3 regions of the Amycolatopsis sp. WAC 04169 genome follow, and region 3 is predicted to be linked to each of the others. Evidence: riboswitches for the same ligand, from Rfam matches in the RefSeq annotation. Region 3 holds a riboswitch; each other region holds the start of a gene.
What was found. Region 3 has a riboswitch for S-adenosylmethionine ahead of thrC (threonine synthase). Riboswitches for the same ligand answer to the same signal wherever they lie in the genome.
Positions count from the first base shown of each region.

Region 1: another riboswitch for S-adenosylmethionine. It lies ahead of DMC61_RS32625 (methionine ABC transporter ATP-binding protein); the one in region 3 lies ahead of thrC (threonine synthase).
Region 2: another riboswitch for S-adenosylmethionine. It lies ahead of DMC61_RS11785 (aminotransferase class V-fold PLP-dependent enzyme); the one in region 3 lies ahead of thrC (threonine synthase).

Region 1 covers NZ_QHJI01000012.1:233,363-240,284, reverse strand. The annotation lists gene DMC61_RS32640 (fatty acyl-AMP ligase) at 1-648, opposite strand, end outside; gene DMC61_RS32635 (ABC-F family ATP-binding cassette domain-containing protein) at 700-2,472, opposite strand; gene DMC61_RS32630 (4-(cytidine 5'-diphospho)-2-C-methyl-D-erythritol kinase) at 2,540-3,505, opposite strand; gene DMC61_RS32625 (methionine ABC transporter ATP-binding protein) at 3,630-4,640, opposite strand; SAM riboswitch class I at 4,856-4,946, opposite strand; gene rsmA (16S rRNA (adenine(1518)-N(6)/adenine(1519)-N(6))-dimethyltransferase RsmA) at 5,194-6,030, opposite strand; gene DMC61_RS32615 (GNAT family N-acetyltransferase) at 6,071-6,652, shown strand; gene DMC61_RS32610 (DUF222 domain-containing protein) at 6,800-6,922, shown strand, end outside.
Region 2 covers NZ_QHJI01000004.1:586,874-593,795, forward strand. The annotation lists gene DMC61_RS11770 (RluA family pseudouridine synthase) at 1-411, opposite strand, end outside; gene lspA (signal peptidase II) at 408-971, opposite strand; gene DMC61_RS11780 (hypothetical protein) at 996-1,604, opposite strand; gene DMC61_RS11785 (aminotransferase class V-fold PLP-dependent enzyme) at 1,624-2,967, opposite strand; SAM riboswitch class IV at 3,000-3,114, opposite strand; gene DMC61_RS11790 (M23 family metallopeptidase) at 3,243-3,926, opposite strand; gene DMC61_RS11795 (potassium/proton antiporter) at 4,058-5,536, opposite strand; gene DMC61_RS11800 (helix-turn-helix transcriptional regulator) at 5,649-6,332, opposite strand; gene DMC61_RS11805 (penicillin-binding transpeptidase domain-containing protein) at 6,376-6,922, opposite strand, start outside.
Region 3 covers NZ_QHJI01000013.1:256,114-263,035, forward strand. The annotation lists gene DMC61_RS34520 (VOC family protein) at 1-125, opposite strand, end outside; gene DMC61_RS34525 (EamA family transporter) at 149-1,054, opposite strand; gene rpsT (30S ribosomal protein S20) at 1,387-1,647, shown strand; gene holA (DNA polymerase III subunit delta) at 1,699-2,682, opposite strand; SAM riboswitch class I at 2,818-2,950, shown strand; gene thrC (threonine synthase) at 2,964-4,229, shown strand; gene DMC61_RS34545 (ComEC/Rec2 family competence protein) at 4,247-6,652, opposite strand; gene DMC61_RS34550 (ComEA family DNA-binding protein) at 6,649-6,922, opposite strand, start outside.

The DNA.
Region 1 (6,922 bases), on a different contig from region 3:
CAGGAAGCCGACCATCCCCATGTCGTGGAAGGTGGGCAGCCACGAGACCATCACGTCGACGTCGAAGTCGAACTCGGCCCGATCGACCATCGCCTTGACGTTCGAATACAGGTTCCCGTAGGTGATCTGAACGGCCTTCGGGTCGGCCGTCGACCCACTGGTCAGCTGCAGGAGCGCCGTGTCCGACTCGGCCGTCGGCACGGGCTCCGCCAGCGGCTCCGCCTCGAGCAGTTCGGTGATGACCTGGAAGGCGATGCCATGCTCGGTGAGGACCGGCGCCAGCTGGTCGAACGGCTCGCCGAGCAGAACCAGGCCGGAACCGATCATCCGCAGCACGCGAACGGTGTCCTCGGCCCATTCCGCGAGGTCGGTGCGCTGCGTCGGCTGGTGCAGCATCGTCACGCTGCCGCCGGCGAGCCAAACCGCCTGAACCGTCGGCGCGATCAGTGACGGCGCCGCCGCCAGGACCGCGACCGCTTTGCCGGGCTCCAGCCCGGCCGCCACCAGACCCCCGGCGACCCGCTTGGCCTGCTCGTGGATCTCGGCCCAGGTCCGCCGAATCGGCTCCTTGGGCTCCCCGGTGACCATTCCCCGCTGCTGACCTCGCCCCGCCGCGGTGGCGACGAGCGTGTCCACGAACCGACTCATGCGCGTCACACTACTGTCCTCGCTGGAAGACCCGCGCGCCGTCGAGCGAACTCATTCGATCGCTTCGGAGGTCTCGAGCCACTGGGCTTCGACCTCCTCTTTCTCCGTTTCGACGGCCTTCAATTCGGTGTTCAGCTCGATGAGCTTCGTCGGATCGGTCGCCGCGGCCAACAGCGCCGCATGGAGTTTCTCCTCCTTCGTGTGCAGCTGATCGAGCTTGCGTTCCAGACGGGACAGCTCCTTTTGCGCGGCACGCTGCTCCGCGGCGCTCTTCTTGGGCGCGGAGACCTGCGCGTTGCCTGCCTTCCGGTCACTGCCGGCCTTTTCGAGGCTCTTCGCGCGCCGGTCCAGGTACTCCTCGATCCCGCCCGGCAAGTGGGTCACCTGCCCGTCGCCGAACAAGGCCACGATCGTGTCGCAGACGCGTTCCACCAGGTACCGGTCGTGCGAGACGACGACAAGGCTGCCCGGCCAGGAATCCAGCAGGTCTTCGAGCTGCTGCAAGGTGTCGATGTCGAGATCGTTCGTCGGTTCGTCGAGCAACAGCACGTTGGGCTCGGCCATCAGAAGCCGGCACAGCTGCAGGCGGCGCCGTTCACCACCGGAAAGGTCTTCGACCGGTGTCCACTGCCTCGCCGCGGGGAACCCCAGCTTTTCGGCGAGCTGCGAAGCGGTGAGCTCCTGCTTTCCGAACACGACCCGGCCGGACACCTCTTCGATCGCCTGCAGCACGCGCAGATCGCCCGGCAGGTCGTCGAGTTCCTGCCGCAAGTGCGCGAGGCTGACCGTCTTGCCCTGGATGCGCCGGCCCGTCTCGGGCTCCTTGTCGCCACCGAGCAGCTTGAGGAGCGTCGTTTTGCCCGACCCGTTGACGCCGACCAGACCGACCCGGTCGCCGGGCCCGATCCGCCAGGTGACGTGATCGAGCAGGGTGCGGTCGCCGACGGTCAACGTGGCGTCCTCGATCTCCAGCACGGTCTTCCCCAGCCGCCGGCGCGCGAACGCCTGCAGCTCGACCGAATCACGCGGCTCCGGCACGTCGGAGATCAGCGCCTCCGCCGCCTCGACCCGGTAGCGCGGCTTCGAGGTCCTGGCCTGCGGGCCCCGACGCAGCCACGCGAGCTCTTTACGCGCCAGGTTCTGCCGCTTTTCCTCGGCCGTCGCCGCCAGCCTCGCCCGTTCCGCTCGCGCGAAGATCCAGTCCGCGTACCCGCCTTCGTACTGCTCGACGCGACCGTTGGTGACCTCCCAGGTCAGGCTCGCGACCGTGTCGAGGAACCACCGGTCGTGCGTGACGACCACGACCGCGATCTTGCGGTTCAGCAGGTGATCCGCGAGCCAGCGCACGCCTTCGACATCCAGGTGGTTGGTCGGCTCGTCGAGGACGACGAGGTCCAGTTCACCGGTCAGAGCGGCGGCCAGCGCCACCCGGCGGCGTTCGCCACCGGACAGGTTCGCCGTTTCCTTCTCGAGGCCGAGAGCGGTGATCCCGAGACCGTCCATAATGGACCGGACTCGTGCGTCAGCGGCCCACTCGTGCTCGGCGCCGTAGCGCTCCAGCACGACATCTCCGACGGTGCTGCCGGCGGGGAGCTCGGTCCGCTGGGTGACGACGGCCATCCGCAGGCCACGGACCTGACTGACCCGTCCCGTATCCGGCTCGCTGATTCCCGCGAGAACCTCCAGCAGCGTCGTCTTCCCACCCCCGTTGAGACCGACGACACCGATACGCTGCCCCTCCGCCACACCGAGCGAAACACCGTCGAGCAGCGGGCGCACCCCGAAGGACTTGCTCACCGACTCCAGGTTGACCAAGTTGGCCATGCCTCAGCCGATCCTTTCCGAAAAGCTTGCACCACAACGAATTAGTCGGTGTCCTTTTCGGACACCCTCACGCGTGCACCCGCGGCGGTGACGGCCGCGGCGCGTCGTCGCCGCCGACCAGCCGGGCTCCGGGCACCGGCCCGTGTGCGACGCGCACCGTGCGGCAGACACCCGCACCGGACAGCTCCGCGGCGACCTCGACGGCCGACTGGGCATCCGCGCACAGAAAGGCACATGTCGGCCCGGATCCGGAGACGGTGCCGGCGAGCGCGCCCGCGTTCACCCCGGCCCGCAAGGTGCGGCGCAGCCCCGGCCGCAACGAGACGGCGGCCGCCTGCAGGTCGTTGCCGAGAAGCAGCGCCAGTTGCCGCGGGTCACCGGAGGCCAACGCCTCGACCACCGGAGTGTGCGAACCGATCCGCGGCGGGCTGCCCTCTTCACGCAGCTTGTCCAGCTCGCCGAACACCCTCGGAGTCGAAAGACCACGCTGGTCGAAGGCCAGGACCCAATGGAAGGTGTGCCGCGACAGGACCGGCACCAGTTGCTCACCTCGGCCGGTGCCCAACGCTGTCCCGCCGTAGAGAGCGAACGGGACATCGCTGCCGAGCTTCGCGGCGATACCCGCCAGTTCGTCCCGGGAGATGTCGAGCTTCCAGAGCGACGCGAGTCCCACCAGGGTCGCGGCCGCGTCGGCGCTGCCCCCGGCCATCCCGCCCGCTACCGGAATGCCTTTGCGCAGCACCACCCTGACCTTGGACTCGCCGTCCGCCTTGCCGACGTGGGCCGCCAGCGCCTGAGCGGCCTTCCAAGCGAGATTGTTCGCCCCCGTCGGTACGGAGCCTTCGCCTTCGCCGTAGACCTCGACGCCGGGGTCCTCGGTGACCGCTACGGTCACCTCGTCGGTCAAGGAAAGCGCCTGGAACACGGTCACCAGCTCGTGGTAGCCGTCCGGGCGTACGTCACCGACCGACAGGTGCAGGTTGACCTTGGCGGGAACCCTGACGGTCACTGGGGGCGGTACGACGGCGAGCACCCGTCAAGCCTACGTGGCCGCTCCGCTTGCGCTGTCACCAGGAGAAAAGAGAACAGGACGAGTCGGACACACGAACGGGCCGCCCCGGACGGTTTTCGTCCTGAGCGGCCCGTTCGCGGAGGAATCAGGCAGCGACACCCTGCGGTCCGCGGACCGGGTGGGTCACGTGGCCGCCACGTTCGGCGATCCAGGCGAGCGCGGCGTCCGCGCGTTCACCGCGCACACCGAGACGGAACCGGCCCACCGGCGTGTCGCCGATCCGGGTCAGGCCGCCGCCGATCGTGGCGAGTTCGACGTCGAAGCGACCGGCGGCCTCCGGGAGCAGCGCGCCGACCGAGGCGAAGCCGACGAGCACGACATCCACCGCGCGGTCGTACTTCGAGGCCTGCGCCCGCCCGGTCTCGATCGCGGGAAGCAGCGCCTGCGCGGTCCGGCTGTTCGGGTCGGAGACCAGGTCGAGCACGGTTCCACGCTCGACGATCGCCCCGGCCTCCAGAACCGCGACGTCGTCGCAGACACGGCGCACGACGCCGGCGTCGGGCGTGGTGAGCAGCACGGTGACTCCGAGCTCGGCACGCGCTCGGTCGAGCACGGTCAGAACCGCACCGGACTCTTCGGACTGCACACCCGCGGTCGGGTCGTCGGCCAAGAGCACGGACGGCCCGGCGGCCAGCGCCTTGGCGATGGCCACCCGGCGCAGCTGCCCTTCGGACAGTTCGCCCGGCCGCTGCCCCGCCCGCGGGGTGAGGCCGACCAGGTCCAGCAGATTGCCGACCCGGTTGCGACGCTGCGGCCCGTCGAGACCGAGCTGTTCGAGCGGCGAAGCGATGTTGCCGGCGATGGTGCGCTCGGCAAGCAATTCCGGTTTGGTGCTCACGACGCCGACCTGCCGCCGGATCTCCCGCAGACGGCGTCCGTCGAGGGTCCCGGTGTTGAGCCCGTCGAGGCGGACGACGCCGCGGTCGGGACGCTCCTGAAGACCGATGCAACGAGCGAGGGTCGACTTGCCGGAACCGGCCGGGCCGACGACTCCGAACAGCGAGCCCGCTTGGATGTCCACGCTCACATCGCGCAGCGCGACGACGGGATTTCCGTTGAGGGGAAAGGATTTGGACAGGTTTTCGACAGTGATCACGAGAGGCTCCATGCGAATGGGGCGCTGCATCTTTCGAGCGCGCCGACCGTCACCGAGTGACCGTCCGGGAACGGACGGGTTTCAGAGGTAAAGGCGAAAAGGACTCAGGCAGTAACGGTGGAGCGTCGACACGCACTTACCGTGCGGCGACCTTCATCGACGACACGTCGCCTGGTCAGCAGGAGCGGGTGGGTGACCCTGTTCATTAGGCACAGCCTCCATCGGTCCTGGCTGTAGCACCTGCCCTGTGGAGGGTGGTTGCTGCGACTTCGGCGAGCCAGGTCTCTCAGTCGCTCGGGATGGCCCACTGAGTAAAACCGATCCCACTGGATGAAAGCAAGCGCGTAGGCGCAGATCACACGTCTGGTCGCGTCCATTATACAGGATCGGGTGTCCATATAATGGAACTGAAGTAGGCGCCTCCGACTTGCGTCAGGCGCGCTACCTGCTAAGACGATGCCGGCTTACACGGATCGAGAAGAAGACTTACGCACTCGTGCTGACCTGGCCCGGCGGACGTCCGCGCGGCGCCGGTCACACCTCGGGCAGTTGGTCAGCCGACAGCCGCGGCGATCCGCGCGAACTGGTGAACATCCAGCTGCTCACCGCGCGTCTTGGGATCGATACCCGCCTTCTCGAGCAGTTCCCCCGCGCGTTCGGCGGAACCGGCCCATGACGCCAACGCGGCACGCAGAGTCTTCCGTCGCTGGGAGAAGGCGGCGTCGACCACCGCGAACAACTTCTCCCGTTCCACGGACGACACCGCGTCGCCCCGCTCGAAAGCGACAAGAGCGGAGTCCACGTTCGGAACAGGCCAGAACACCGCTCGAGGCACGGCGGCGACCTTGCGCGCCTTTCCGTACCAGGCGAGTTTGACGCTCGGCACGCCGTAAGTCCGGCTCCCGGGGCCGGCCGCCATCCGGTCCGCGACCTCGATCTGGACCATCACGAGGCCACTGGTCAGCGACGGCAGCTCGGCAAGGAGGTGAAGCACGACCGGAACCGCGACGTTGTACGGCAGATTCGCCACGAGCGCCGTCGGACGCGCGGGCAGGTCGTCCGCTGTGATCCGCAGCGCGTCCGCGCCGACGACCGTCAGCCGTTCGGCCCCGCCCCGTTCGGCCGCGGTGTTCGGCAAGCGCCCCGCCAGCACGGGATCGATTTCGACCGCGACGACCTCGGCGCCGGTCGCGAGCAGGCCGAGGGTCAACGAGCCGAGGCCCGGCCCGACCTCCAGCACGACGTCGCCTTCGCCGACCCCCGAAAGGTCGACGATACGTCGCACCGTGTTGGGATCGTGCACGAAGTTCTGGCCGAGCTTCTTGGTCGGACGTACGTCCAGCTCGGCCGCCAGCGCCCTGATCTCCGCAGGACCGAGCAGTTCAATCACCCGACGATCGTAACCAGCCCCGGTAGGCCACGATTGGCCGGTGGACGACGTCGTACTCGAAGGCGAGAAGGTTCGACTGCGCGACTGGAGGCCGAGTGACCTCCGACCGCTGCGCGGCTTACTCGATCCCGCGCGGCCTTGGCACGAGACGAACGGGCCGTACTTCGGCGCTCCGACCGCGGCGGCCGCCGACTCGACGGCACGCGAACTCACCACTGCAAAGGCCGAGCCATCCGATCCCCGCACCAGCCTCGCCGTATGCGACCTGAGGGACGACCGGTTGATCGGCAGGGTCAGCTGGTATTGGGAAAGCAGGCAGACCGACTGGCGACGGATGGGACTGGTGATCTACGACGAGCAGTACTGGGGCGGTGGCTACGGCACTGAGGCCTTGCGCTTGTGGACGACCTACCTGTTCGCCCGCACCGACACCCTTCGCCTGGACTTCGCCACGTTCTCGGGGAACCCAGGGATGATCGCCGTCGGCAGGCGGCTGGGATTCGTCGAAGAAGGCCGGTTCCGACGCGCTCGCCGCTGGTCCGGGGGCGTGCACGACTCCGTCGTCTACGGGGTGCTCCGCGAGGAGTGGGACCGGATGATCCACTCGAGCACGGAGCCGTGATCCCGCCCCCACCATCCGTATGGCTTTTCCGAACCGGCACGTATCCCACTCCCGTGTGATCGGCGCAGGTCAGCGCAGCCGGAGCGTAGTGATCATCCACCCGATCGATACCGTGCATTCGTTCGAATCTGCCTCGACAATCGAGGGATGACCAGCACAAACATTCCCAAGGCCTTCCCGCTCAACCTGCCGGAAGGTGACGCCGAGCTGCTCCTCGATGAGTTGCAGACACGGCTACGCGAAGGGCGACGTCTGTTCGCCGAGGTCGGC
Region 2 (6,922 bases), on a different contig from region 3:
CCGGTGCACGACACCCTGGCGTTCGGCCGCGCCCGAGGTCGCGATGCGCAGCCCGGCGGCGGCGAGCCCGCCGACGACGGTCGGCCCGGTCCAGCCGGGGCTCGGGTGCACGGCGACGCCGACCGGCTTCGAGATCACCACGATGTCGTCATCGTCGTGCAGGATCTTCATGCCCTCGACAGGCTCCGCGACGACCTCGACCGCCGACGCCGGATCGGGCAGCGTCACTTCGAGCAGCCCGCCGGCGGTCAGCCGGTCCGACTTCCCGGCGGGCCTGCCGTCGAGGAGGATCTCGCCGGATTCGGCCAGTTCCGCCACGACGGTGCGGGAGAGTCCCAGCAGCTTCGCCAGCCCCGCGTCGACGCGCATTCCGTCGAGCCCGTCGGGGACGGGCAGCATGCGCGCGCTCATTCGGTCGCCGCCTTCTTCTTGTCCTTTGTGGATGTTCCGTCGTAGTCCTTGCCCAGCAAGGAAAGAACCACGATGAGCACACCGCCGACGCAGATCGCGGAGTCGGCGACGTTGAAGATCGCCCAGCCCTGCCCGTTCGGCGCGAAGGCGGAGATCATGTCGACCACGTGCCCCTGCAGGGGGCCGGGGGCGCGGAAGATCCGGTCGGTCAGGTTGCCGAGCGCGCCGGCCAGCACGAGGCCGAGGCCGATCGCCCAGCCGACCGAGCGCAGGCGCCGGGACAGCCAGACGATGGCGATCACGACGGCGATCGCGACCAGCGCGAGCACCCAGGTCAGCCCGGTCGCCATCGAGAAGGCGGCACCGGGGTTGCGCACCAGCTGGAAGTACACGAGCCCGCCGAGGAACTCGACCGGCTGTTTGCCCTCCAGCGTGGACACGGCGATCTGCTTGGTGAGGAGGTCGATCCCCCACAGCACCGCGGCGACGGCGAACACCACGGCGACGCGCTTCTTGGGCAGCGGCGGCGACGGTGGCGCCGTTTCGGGCTCTGTACTCACTCCCCCATTGTCCACTGAGCGTGTTCAGGCCTCCTCGGCGGCCGCCTTCGGCCTGCTCAGCAGGGCCGCGAACGCCCCGGCGAGCGCGACCAGCGACGACAGCACCAGCGCGAGCTGTCCTCGTGCGGGCACGACCGCGCAGAGCATGAAAGCCGCGGCCACGGCCAGCACCAGCACGCTGCGGTCCAGCCAGGCGAGCAGGACCAGGCCGATCGTCAGCAGGATCGCGCTCCGGGTGTCCCCGCCGAGGTCGAACTCCCAGTAGCCGACCAGGTCGGCCAGTGCGATGGCGACCAGGCCGCCGAGCGCGATCGCGGCGACCTTCCACCACCGCATGGTCTTCGTCCGAAGGGTGTAAAAGAGCACTGTGCCGAGGTAGACCGCGAACACGGCGAACAGCCAGCCGTCGTTCCGGCCTGCGATGTCGAACGACGTGTCCAGCGCGGCCGCGGTTTCGCGGCTCATCTCGACGCCGTGCAAGCTCACGTACCCGAACGAATGTCGTTCACCGGCGGGCGCGTAAGCGAACCAGCCCCCGGAGCGGATCCCGCCCAGCGAAAAGGCCACCACGGCCAGCTGGGCGAATCCCAGTAACGCCAGCGGAAACCAGTAACGCGGTCGTTCGTTCCCCATGCGGGGTGAGGGTAGTGGGTCAGGCGCAGAACGGGGGCAGTTCGCGCGGATCGTTTTCCGGCACCCAGCGGCCTTCCGGCTTCTCGTACTGCCAGCGCGCGCCGCGGGCGACGATCTGGCGCAGCGCCAGCACGATCCGGTCCACGTGCTCGGTGGTGCTGCCGAGGCCGAGGCTCACGCGCACGGCCTGCTGCCCCGTCGAACCGGCCACGGCGATCAGCCGCTTCGTCGCCACGTGCGCGCAGAACGCGCCGTCCCGCACGCCGATTCCGTACTCCGCCGAAAGGACCGCGGCGAGCCAGCCCGGGTCGAAACCGTCGACGACGAAGCTGAGCGTGCCGACCCGGTCGACCGGCGCGTCGAACAAGCGCAGTTCGGCGAAGCCGGGGATGGCGGCGAGGCCGCGACGCAGGCGCGCCAGCAGTTCCTCTTCGTGGGCGACGATGCCGTCCCAGTTCGCGGCCAGCGTCTCGCAGGCGACTCCGAGCGCGTAGACGCCGACAGTGTTGGGAGAACCGGCTTCGTGCCGCTCAGGTCCGGAATTCCAGACCACGGAGTCACGGCTGACGAGCTTCGTCGCGCCGCCGCCGGCGAGGTACGGCTGAGCCGCGCGCAGCCAGTCCGCGCGGCCGATCAGCGCGCCGGCGCCGAAAGGCGCGTACAGCTTGTGGCCCGACAGCGCGACGTAGTCGACGTCGAGTTCGCGCACCGAGATCTTCCGGTGCGGCGCGAGCTGCGCCGCGTCGAGCGCGATCCGGGCGCCGTGCCGCCGCGCGACGGCCGCGATCTCCTTGACCGGCAACAGTTCCCCGGTCACGTTGGACGCGCCGGTGAGCACCACCAGCCGCGGCCCCTGCGGGCAGTCCGCGAGCGCTTCGTCCACAGCGGACACCGCGGCGAGGCGGGTGCGCGGCGTCTCGATCCGGCGGACGTTCGGGCCCTTCCACGGAAGCAGCGCGGCGTGGTGCTCGGTGTCGAACACGACGACCGACGTGTGCTTCGGCAGACTGCGCGCGAGAAGATTGAAGGAATCGGTGGTGTTGCGGGTGAACACGACGGTGTCGGTCGATCGCGCGTCGACGAAGTCCCGCAGGATTCCGCGTGTGCGCTCGTAGAGCTTGGTGGAGACCTGCGAGGCGAACCCCGCGCCGCGGTGCACGCTGGCGTACCAGGGCAGGAACTCGTCGACCGCGGACCGCACCTTGTCCAGACAGGGCGCGCTCGCCGCGTGATCGAGGTTGGCGTAGCCGATGTCGCCGCCGGTGACCAGCGGAACCCGCAGATCGGCGCAGGCGACCGCCGGGATTTCGTGCGTGGCAACGGTTTCAGCAGGGGTGCTGGTGCGTTCGAGAGCGAGGGTCATCGTCATCCTCCGGGCCAGGGGACCCGCCGAGGATCCCGCGCTTGCCCGTCGCACCGCGCGACGAGCCAGGTCCTCACCCGGGGCACCCCACCGCGGAAGGAGGGTTGCCGGTCAGCTAGCCGGGGCTTGACGCTGACACTCGTGACCTACGGACGAAGTTAGCGGATGGGCGGCCGATCGAGCCAGCCCTCGTCCGCATCTTGAGACGCCGCTCACGTGCCCGGTGAGCGGGAAACACCGTTGCCCGGCGCCGCGCCGCGCCGGGCAACGGCAGGTCAGACCCGGAATCGGCCGGGCAGCCCGATGGTCGCGCGGGAGGAGAGTTCGGTCGCGGTACCCGAGTACTGATCGGTCCCCGCGGTGAACTGCCAGCCGCCGAAGGTCTTGCCGTCGACCGCCTCGCCGTAGGCTTCGGCGACCTTGGTCGAGACCTCGTCGTAGGACTTGCCGTCCCAGTTGCCCGCGCCGACCCCGAAGTCGCGCGAGTCGCCGCCCTGGGCGGCGGCCGTGGGCAGGGTCCACAAGGTGAAGTGCACGTGGGCGCCGGTGCTGCTGCCACCGCAGGGCAGCGCGTTGCCGGTCCGGCCGAGTGCGTCGCCCGGCTCGACCTTCTGGCCGTCGGTGACCGAAATGTTCTCCATGTGGTAGTAGCCGGTGCGCCAGCCGCCGTCGTGGTCGACGGTCACCCAGTCGCCGCCGGAGCAGTGCTGGATCCGGACGGTGCCCGCCAGCGGGGCGCGAACGGTCTTGTCGCCGGGGCTGAAGTCGATGGCGTTCTTCACGCCGGAGTTCCCGTTGTCCGAGTGGATGCCCGCCGAGTAGACCGATTGGCCCGTGTCGAAGGGCAGCCCGAACGCGGGAAAGGCACCGGCCGCTGTCGCCGTCGGGGCCGCGAGAACCACCCCGACAAGGGTCGCGGCGACCCCCAGACCGGCGAACCGCGCACGAAGTTTCGTCACCTTGCGTACTCCTTACCCCGCGACACTCACCCATTCGATGGAGTCGATTGCGGGGAAAGTAATCCAAAGGGAGTACGAAAGGGAAGAATTTTCTGAGATCAACCGACGAACAGCTGGTGCCGGTTCGTGATCTACTGGCCGGATTCGCCCTTCCACCTGGCCAGGCGGCCGGCGCGGTCGACCGCCCGCAGGCGTCGTTCGGCCGCGTCGCGGGCTTCGGCGGTGGTCACGACGAGTAACTGGTCGCGTTCCTGCAGCCGGGTGTTCTTGTTCGGCGTGAAGCCGGTGCCGTCGCGGACGAGGAGGCTGATCGTCGCCCCCACCGGCAGCCGCAGCTCGGCCAGGTAGACACCGTGCATCTTCGATCCGGTGTTGATCCGGACCTGCAGGAGCTCGGCGCCCATCTCGTCGAGCGGCGCGGAGTCGACATCGATCTCGTGTGCTTCGGCGTGCTGGGCCAGCCCGAGCGCTCGCGCGAGCGGCGTCAGCGTCGCCCCCTGGAGCAGCGTCAGCACGATGACCAGCACGAACACCGCGTCGACCAGTTCCTGCGCGCCGGGCACCCCGGACGACAGCGGGATCAGCGCGAGCACGATCGGGACCGCGCCGCGCAGCCCGGCCCAGGACAGGAACACCTGTTCCCGCCAGGGGATCTTGAACGGCAGCGCCGACAGGAGCACCGACAGCGGGCGCGCCAGCAGCAACACGACCGCGCCCGCGACCAGGCCCTGGACCAGGCTTTCGAAGATCCTGCTCGGCGAGGCGAACAGGCCGAGCAGCACGAACAGGCCGATCTGCGCGAGCCAGCCGAGCCCTTCGGCGAAGGAGAGCGTGTCCGATCGGTGCGGCAGCTTCGAATTCCCCAGCACCAGGGCCGCGACGTAGGTGGCGAGCAGCCCCGACGCGTGGGCGAGCTGCCCGCTCGAGTACGCCACGACGCACACCGCGACCGTGGCCAGCGGGTACAGGCCGGTGGCGGGAAGCGCCGCCCGGCGCAGCGCGAACGCCCCGCCCCAGCCGAAGGCCAGGCCGATCACCAGGCCGGCGGCGAGTTCGTAGACCACCAGCAGCGGCAGCGACCAGTCGATGGTCGCCCCCTCGGCGAGGACGACGACCGCGATGTAGGCCGGGGCGTCGTTGATACCGGACTCGATCTCCAGCGCGCCCACGAGCCGCTTCCCGATCCCCGCCGATCTCAGCACGGAGAAGACCGCGGCGGCGTCGGTGGAGGCGAGTACCGCGCCCCACAGCAACGCCATCCGCCAGTCCAGGCCCAGCAGCCAGTGCAAGGCCGCGCCGGTGACCGCGATGCTCACCGCGACGGCCACTGTGGACAGTGCGATTCCGATGCCCAGCGAGGGTTTCACGGCCGTCCACCGGGTGGTGAGGCCACCTTCGGACAGGATCATCACCAGCGCGGCGAGGCCGAGCGACTGGGTGAGCTCGGGGTTGTCGTACTGGATGCCGAACCCGGCTTCGCCGAGCAGGACCCCCATCCCCAGGTACAGCAGCAGCGAAGGAAGGCCGACCCGGATCGACACCCGGACGGCGATCACGGCGACAAGAAGCACCGCGCCACCGGTACCGAGGATGAGCGGGAGCTGCTCCATGTCGCCTCCCGTTCCGGTCGCCGTGAGGGCTCCAGAATAGTGAGGCGGTGATCGTCACACGTTCGTGTACCGGTCGAAAAGTGTCCGGATAACCTGTGTTACAGACTGTCCATTAGGGACTGCGCAGGGCCACCAGGTCGACACCGAGTTCGGCGAACGGTTCTTCCGCCGCGGGCAGGACTTTCACCGCGCGGTTACCCTCCCGGGACAACCAGCCGGCGCTCACTCCGTGAGACAGTAACGCCGCGGCGACCCGGCCAGCCAAATGATCACGGCGCACTGTCCAATCCAGACAGTCACGCAGCATCGGACGGCGGCCGTCGTCGATCTCCACCCCGAGCCCGTCGAGCACCTCGCGCCCGCGGCCGGTCAGCGTCAGTCCGCCGGCGTCGTCGATCAGCCCGGTGGCGAGCATCCCGTCCCGCAGTGCCACACCGACCGTCCCGGCGAGGTGGTCGTAGCAGGTCCTGGCGAACTCCAGCCGCTTCACGCGCACCGAAGACCGCAGTCCCTTCACCGGCCGGTGCTCGGCGTGCTGCGCCAAATGCTCGATCAGCTCCGCCACCCGGGGGTCGGCTATCCGGACGTAACTGTGCCTCCCCTGTTTGACCCGCACGACGAACCCGGCGTCGGTCAGCTTCGTCACGTGCTCACTCGCCGTCGACGCGGCCACTTCGGCCGCACCCGCCAACTCGGTCACCGTCCAGGCGCGCCCGTCGAGCAGCGCGAGGCACATCGACGCGCGGCTCGGATCGGCGAGCACGGCCGCGACCTCGGCCAGTGCGATCGTTTCCATGCCTTCACCGTAGAAGACGCACGGTTCGGCGGCGGCCGAAGCGTCAGCCCGCCAGGAACTTCGCCGCCAGCTGGACCGCGGGTTTGGAGTCGTTGGAACCTTCGAGCATGACGGCGAAGGCGACGTCGCCGCGATAGCCGACGAACCAGCCGTTGGCGTCGGCGCCCGAGCCGAACTGCGCCGTACCGGTCTTTCCGAAGACGGCTCCGCTACCCTTCAACGCTTTCGCGGTCCCCGTCGTGCAGACCTCGCGCATCATCGCGCGGACCTGGTTCAGCACCCCGGCAGGCGGAGCCTGGTACCCGGCGTTGACCTTGGTCTCGAGCCCCTGCCACAGCTTCGGCACGACCGGCTTCCCGGCCGCGACCGTCGCGGCCATGAGCGCCGCGCCCAGCGGGCTGACCTGCACCCTGCCCTGGCCGATGCCGGCCTCGACCTGCTCGTCACCGCTGCCCGACGCCTCCACCTTCCCGGCCTCCGTCGCCAGTCCGGGGATCTCGAAGTCGGCGTTGAGGCCGAGCTGGCTCGCGGCCTTCGCGAGGCCGTCCGCGGGCAGCTGCCCGGCGAGCCGCCCGAAGGTCGTGTTGCAC
Region 3 (6,922 bases):
GCGAAGAACACCGTCCCGCCGGGGAACTCCTTGTCGATGGCCAGGCCCAGGGTGTCCCGATAGAACGCCGTCGACACGTCGAGGTCCTTCGGGTGGATCAGCACCCTGCTGCTCAGCACGTCCATGGCTCAATCCCTACCGGATGGGTTCAGGCCATCGCAATCGCGGCGATACCCGCCAGCACCACCACCGACCCGGCCAGCCGCCGGACGGCGTTCGCCTCCCCGAGGACCAGCCAGGCGGCGATGCCGCCCAAGACGATGCTCAGCTCCCTCGCGGGCGCGACGAGGCTCACCGGAGCGATCTGGAGGGCGTAGAGCACCAGCAGGTAGGCGACCGGGGAGAACACGCCGACGATGACGACCTCACGCTTGTGCTCGCGCCAGAGCCACGCGACCTCCTCGCGGTCCTTCAGCGCGTACGGCGCCATGAGCAGGCTCTGGACGATCGCGCCGGTTCCGAAGTACACGATCGGCGGGACACCGAGACCGGTGACCGAATGCGCGTCCCACAGGGTGTAGGCGGCGATCGTGAGGCCGGTCAGCAGGCCGTAGACCAGACCTTTGCGGCGGGCGACACGCTCGGCGGCGCCGACGTGGGCCGGTGCTCGCCCGGTCCCGATCACCAGCACCCCGGCGATCACGAGGAAGGCGCCCACCAGGCCGAGGATCCCCGGCCGCTCGCCGAGCAGCACCACTGCGGCGAGCACCGAGATCAGCGGCCCGGTCCCGCGGGCGACGGGGTAGACGACGGACAGGTCGCCGACGGCGTACCCCCGCTGGAGGACGACGCCGTAGGTGACGTGGAACACCGCGGTGACCACGGCGGCGAACAGCCAGGTCCACTGTGGACGTTGTGGCTCCACGGCCAGCGAGACCGCCATGACGGGGACGAGCAGGATCGCGGAAAGGCTGTAGTAAGCCCAGACGAACCGGGCTCCGCCACGGCGGATCCGTTTGGCGGCGAGGTTCCAGCCCGCATGGATGACTGCGGCGATGACGACGAAGGACAGAGCGGTGGCGTTCACAGCGGACCTTTCACGTTTTCCGCGCATGCGGAAAACCGGGTCCTCCAGGCTTTTGTCCCGTCAGATGAACGGCGGTGCTTCCGGCTCCGCCGATGGTGCCGCTCGGACCTGTCCCGTCTGCCCTGATTGTGTGTTTTCGCTGGCCGGGCAGGCGGCGGAACCCTAGGCACTACGATCTTCACCGTACCGCAAGCACCCCTCCCGAGGCTGCCGCGAGCCGCGCCGGGACGGCTGTTAAGCTTGCCTTTCACTGTCGTGTGGCATTCCGTCATGGAGGAAACCCGCGCCGCTCCACGAGCACGCAGGGCCGGTCACAGCGCGGCGGTGAAACCACCGAGAGATTCAAGAGGAGCGCCCCCGTGGCCAACATCAAGTCGCAGATCAAGCGCATCACCACCAACGAGAAGGCGCGTCAGCGCAACCAGGCGATCCGGTCCTCGGTGAAGACCGCGATCCGCAAGTTCCGCGAGGCCGCCGACGCCGGCGACAAGGCCAAGGCCCTGGAGCTGCAGAAGGACGCGGCCAAGAAGCTGGACAAGGCCGTGACCAAGGGCGTCATCCACGCCAACCAGGCCGCCAACAAGAAGTCCGCGCTCGCGAAGCGCGCGAACTCTCTCTGATCGGCTTTCGAAGGGCCCCGGCGACTCGGTCGCCGGGGCCCTTCGCCGTTCTCAGCGGCTTGTGCCGTGAGCGTCGACGACCTCCAGCACGGCACGCTCCAAGGCGTACTCCGGGTTGGCCGCGACTCCCTTGACCTCGGCGTTGAGCCGGGCGACCACCCGCATCGCGGTGGCCAGACCGTCCTGCCCCCAGCCGCGGGCCTGCCCCTGCGCCTTGCGCACCTTCCAGGGCGGCATCCCCAGCTCGCCCGCCATCTGGTTCGGGTTCCCGCGACCGGCGCCGGACACCCGCGCGATCGTCCGGACGGCGTCGGCGAGCGCGTCCGCGACCAGGACGTGCGGTACGCCCAGCTGCATCGCCCAGCGCAGCGACTCCAGCGCCGCCGCCTTGTCACCGGCGACGGCCTTCTCGGCGACGGCGAAACCGTTCACGTCCGCGCGGCCACGGTGGTAGCGCCGGACGGCCTGCTCGTCGACCGCCCCGCCGGCGTCCGCGACGAGCTGCGTCGCCGCCGACGACAGCTCGCGCAGATCGGAGCCGACGGCGTCGATCAACGCGAGCACGGCCGCACCGTCGATCTTCCCACCGACCCGCCGGACCTCGTTGCGGACAAAGGATTCCCGCTCGGCGGCCTTGGTCAGCTTCGGGCACTCGACGACCTCCGCGCCCGCCTTCTTCAAGGCGGCTGGAAGCCCTTTCGCGGCCTTGCTCCGGCCGCCTCCGCTGTGCACGACGACGAGCACGATGCCGTCGGCGGGCGCCTTGACGTAGGCCATCACCCCGTCGGCGAGCTCCTGCGAGATGTCGTGCGCGGATTCGAGGACGATCACCCTGCCTTCGGCGAACAGCGAGGGGCTGACCATTTCCGCGAGCGCCGGGACTGTGAGGTCCGACACCCGGATCCGGGTGAGATCCGCCGTCGGATCGGCCGCTTTGGCCGCGTCCGAAGCGCTGCGGACCGCTCGTTCGATCAGCAGCTCTTCCTCACCGAGAACCAGGACCAGCGGCGATGGGGCGGAAGCTTGCGTCGTCACGGTGACGATCCTGCCACTCCTCCTCTCGTGTGCTTTGTCCGGTGATGTGTTCCGGGCACGGTGGCCCCACCGGAGCCTCATGTCGTACGGTGTTGGCGAGGCGACGCGATGACACGCGTGCCGACAATCGAATACCGCTCATCCAGAGGGGCAGAGGGAACGGCCCGATGAAGCCCCGGCAACCGGCGTCAGCCTGTCATCCCGCGATCGCGGGGTAGCTGACGAACACGGTGCCAATTCCGGCCCGCCACGGCGGGGCAGATGAGGAAAGGAACCTCGCGATGACCGCAACCCTCGGCACGACCTCCACCACCAAGACCCCGGATCTCGGACCGGCCGTCGAACTGGTGTCGAAGGAAGAGGGACACCGGCAGCCGCTCGCCCCCGAATTCGTTTCCGCCGAGGACTTCTCGCCGCTCGAGGTCGCCTACGACTTCGGCCGTGTGCGCCGCGAGGACATCGAAGCCGGGCCGAAGAACATCTGGCGCTACAAGAAGCTCCTTCCCGTTCCATCGAACGTCGAAGAAATCCCCAACACCGAACCCGGCGCCACCCGGCTCATCCAGGCCGACAGGCTCGCGAAAGCCTTGGGCGTCAAGAAGGTCTGGGTCAAGGACGACACCGGGAACCCCACGCACTCGTTCAAGGACCGTGTGGTCGCCGTCGCGCTGGCCGCCGCCCGCGAATTCGGGTTCGACGTGCTGGCCTGTCCGTCGACCGGCAACCTGGCCAACGCCGTCGCCGCCGCGGCGGCGCGTGCCGGCTGGCGGTCGGTCGTCCTGATCCCGAAGACCCTTGAGCGCGCCAAGATCCTCACCACCGCCGTGTACGACGGAGACCTGATCGCGGTCGACGGCAACTACGACGACGTGAACCGGCTCGCCACCCAGCTCGCCGCCGAGCAGGAGAGCTGGGCGTTCGTGAACGTGAACGTCCGGCCCTACTACTCGGAAGGCTCCAAGACGCTGGCCTTCGAGGTCGCCGAACAGCTCGGCTGGCGGCTCCCCTCCCAGATCGTGGTGCCGATCGCCTCCGGTTCCCAGCTCACCAAGGTGGACAAGGGTTTCCGCGAGTTCGGCCAGCTCGGCCTCGTCGACGAGACGCCGTACAAGGTGTTCGGCGCGCAGGCCACGGGCTGCTCCCCCGTCTCGGCGGCCTTCCGCGCCGGCCACGACGTCGTCCAGCCGGTCAAGCCGGACACGATCGCCCGGTCGCTGGCGATCGGGAACCCGGCCGACGGCCCCTACGTGCTCGACGTGGTCAACCGCACCGGCGGTGCGATCGAAGACGTCACCGACGAAGAGGTCGTCGAGGGCATCCGGCTGCTCGCCCGCACCGAAGGCATCTTCACCGAGACCGCGGGCGGCGTCACCGTCGCGACGGCCAAGAAGCTCATCGAGACCGGCAAGCTCAACCCGGACGAGGAGATCGTCCTGCTGATAACCGGTGACGGCCTCAAGACCCTCGACGCCGTCGAGGACAAGATCGGCCCGAAGGCCACCGTCAGCGCCTCGGCCGACGCGGTCCGCGAAGCTCTGGGTATCTGAGTTCCCGCCGGCCCGCCTCAGGAACGAGGCGGGCCACGGGGCTCACCCCGGCGCACCAGGGCGAGGCCTCTCCCGTCGGCGACCACCGCGGTGTCGCCGTCCGTGTCCGTGCGGGCGATCGACGCGCCGACCGCCACCAGGTTGTCCAAAGTGGACTTGTTCGGATGGCCGTAGGTGTTTCCGGCACCGACACTCACCAAAGCGGCCCGTGGCGCGACGGCGTTGAGGAAATCCGGTGCCGTGTAACGGCTTCCGTGGTGCGGGACCTTCAGGATGTCGGCACGCAGGTCTGCTCCCTCGGCCATCAGGTCGGCCTGTGCGGCGAGCTCGATGTCGCCGGTCAGCAGCAGCCGGCCCGCCGGGGTCCCTGCGCGCAGGACCACCGAACCGTTGTTGATCACCGTCCCGTCCTGTTCACGAACAGAGCGCCGGGTGACATAGCGCGGCCCCAGTACGTCGAGTGACAACGCCTGCCACTCCAGGCGTTGGCCGATCTCCAGCTCCAGCAAGGGAATCCCGCGGCGCGCCGTCTCGTCCGCGACCTGTTGCCACGCCCAGTCCGGAGCCCTGCCCGGGCCGACGGCGACCGCTCCGACCGACCGGCCCTCGAAGACGGATCCGAGACCGCCGATGTGGTCTGCGTGGAGATGACTCAGCACGATCAGCGGCACGCGGTCCACGGCGAGCCTGCTCAGGCATTCGTCCACCGGTCCCGGTTCCGGCCCGGTGTCGACCAGGACCGCCCTCCCCGGCTCACCCGTGGCGAGGACGACGGCATCGCCCTGCCCGACGTCGCAGGCGACGGCATTCCACGCCGACGGCGGCCATGCCGGCGCCAGCACTCGCACCGGCACGAAGACGACCAGCCCGGTGGCCAACGCGATCGCCAGCAGGATCCTGCCGTGCCGCAACCGGACGACCACGAGCAGAACGGCGAGTAGCCCGGCCGCCAAAAGCCCACCCCACCAGCCATCCGGCCAGTCCACGACCGCTCCCGGCGCCCGGGCGCCGTGACGGGCCACGGTGATGAGCCAGCCGGCCTCGGGTTCGGTCAGGCGGACGAGCAGTCTGCCCGCCGACGGCCACCATGGCCCGACGGCGGTGGCGAGCACGCCGAACACGGTGGCCGGGGCGACCACCGGCGCGGCGAGCACGTTGGTCAGCACCGAGACGAGACTGACCGATCCCGCCATACCCGCGATGACCGGCGCCGTCATCACGAACGCGGCCAGCGGGATGGCCAGTCCCTCGGCATAGCCGGCCGGAACGCCTCGTCCGACCAGCCAGTCCGCCCACCTCGGCGCCAGCAGGACGAGCCCGGCCGTGGCGAGCACCGAAAGCGCAAACCCGAAGTCGGCGGCCATCGCGGGATCGGCCACCACCAGCCCGGCCACCGCGAACGCCAGCGCGGGCAGCGCCGAACCCCGGCGCCCCAGTGCCAGCGCCAGCAGCCCGACCGCCCCCATCACCCCGGCGCGGAGCACGCTGGGCGCGGGCCCGGCGAGGACCACGAACCCGGCGAGCCCCACGGCGGCCGCGGCGGCGGAAGTCCGCGGCCCGACCCGGAGCACTCGCAGCAGGAGCAGGATCGAGCCGCAGACGATCGCCACGTTCCCACCGCTCACGGCCATCAGGTGGGACATGCCGGAGTCGGTGAACTCGTGTTCCACCCTCGGGGAGAGGGTGCTCGTGTCCCCCACGACCAGTCCGGGCACGAGACCGGCTTCCTCCTCCGGGAGGACGGTGCACAGATCCCGGAGCCCGGTGCGCAGCGATTCCGCGGCTTGCTGCCACCAAGGCGCCGGCCCGACGGCCGACGGCGGGCCTCGCACCGAGAGGACCGCGACCGTCAGTTCGGCCCCCTTCGCCGGTGCGAGCCGCCCGGAGGCGGTGACCTGCTGCCCGGGCAGCAGGTCCGTCCACCCCTCGGCGGGAGCGAGCAGGAGGATCCGGCCTGCCGAATCCACCACCCGCTCACCCGCCACCGCGGTGCCCACCGTCGCGGCGATGACCACCAGGCGGGTACCCGCCCGGCGATCGGCGTATCCGGCACCGCGGACCGGACGTGGCCGCTCGGTGACCACCACCGTCGTGGTGGCATCGCTCCCCCGTGCGGCGGCGGCACGGAGATCGTCGTGCTCGGCGGCCCGGATCCGCAGCGCCACCGGACCGGCGGTGAGCACGCCGACGACCGCCAGGGCACCCAAGCCCGCCACCCACCGGGACGCCGTCCGGCGGGCACGGACACCGGCGATGATCGCGAGCACCACGGCGGCCGCACCGCAGAGCATCGTGATCCACCAGCCGGCGAGAAGCCCGGAAAGTGTGCCGAGCCAGGCCGTCGCCGCGGCCGGTAACAGCCGCAGGTCTTGACCCCGCCACGACGCGGTGTCCACTTCGGACGGATCGGCGGACGGGTTCATCCGACGGACACCAGTTCCCGGAGCTTTCGATATTTAGATTCGCCGATCCCTTCTACGTCACGGAGTTGCTCGACGGTGGTGAACCCGCCGTGCCCGGACCGCCAGTCGACGATGCGTTTCGCCATCACCTCGCCGACCCCGGGCAGCGTGTCGAGTTGCTCGGCCGTGGCCGTGTTCAGGTCGAGCTTTCCCGCCGGTGCCGCCGTTCCGGCCGCGGCCGGGACGGGGACACCGACGGCCACCTGCTCACCGTCGGTGAGCCGTCGGGCC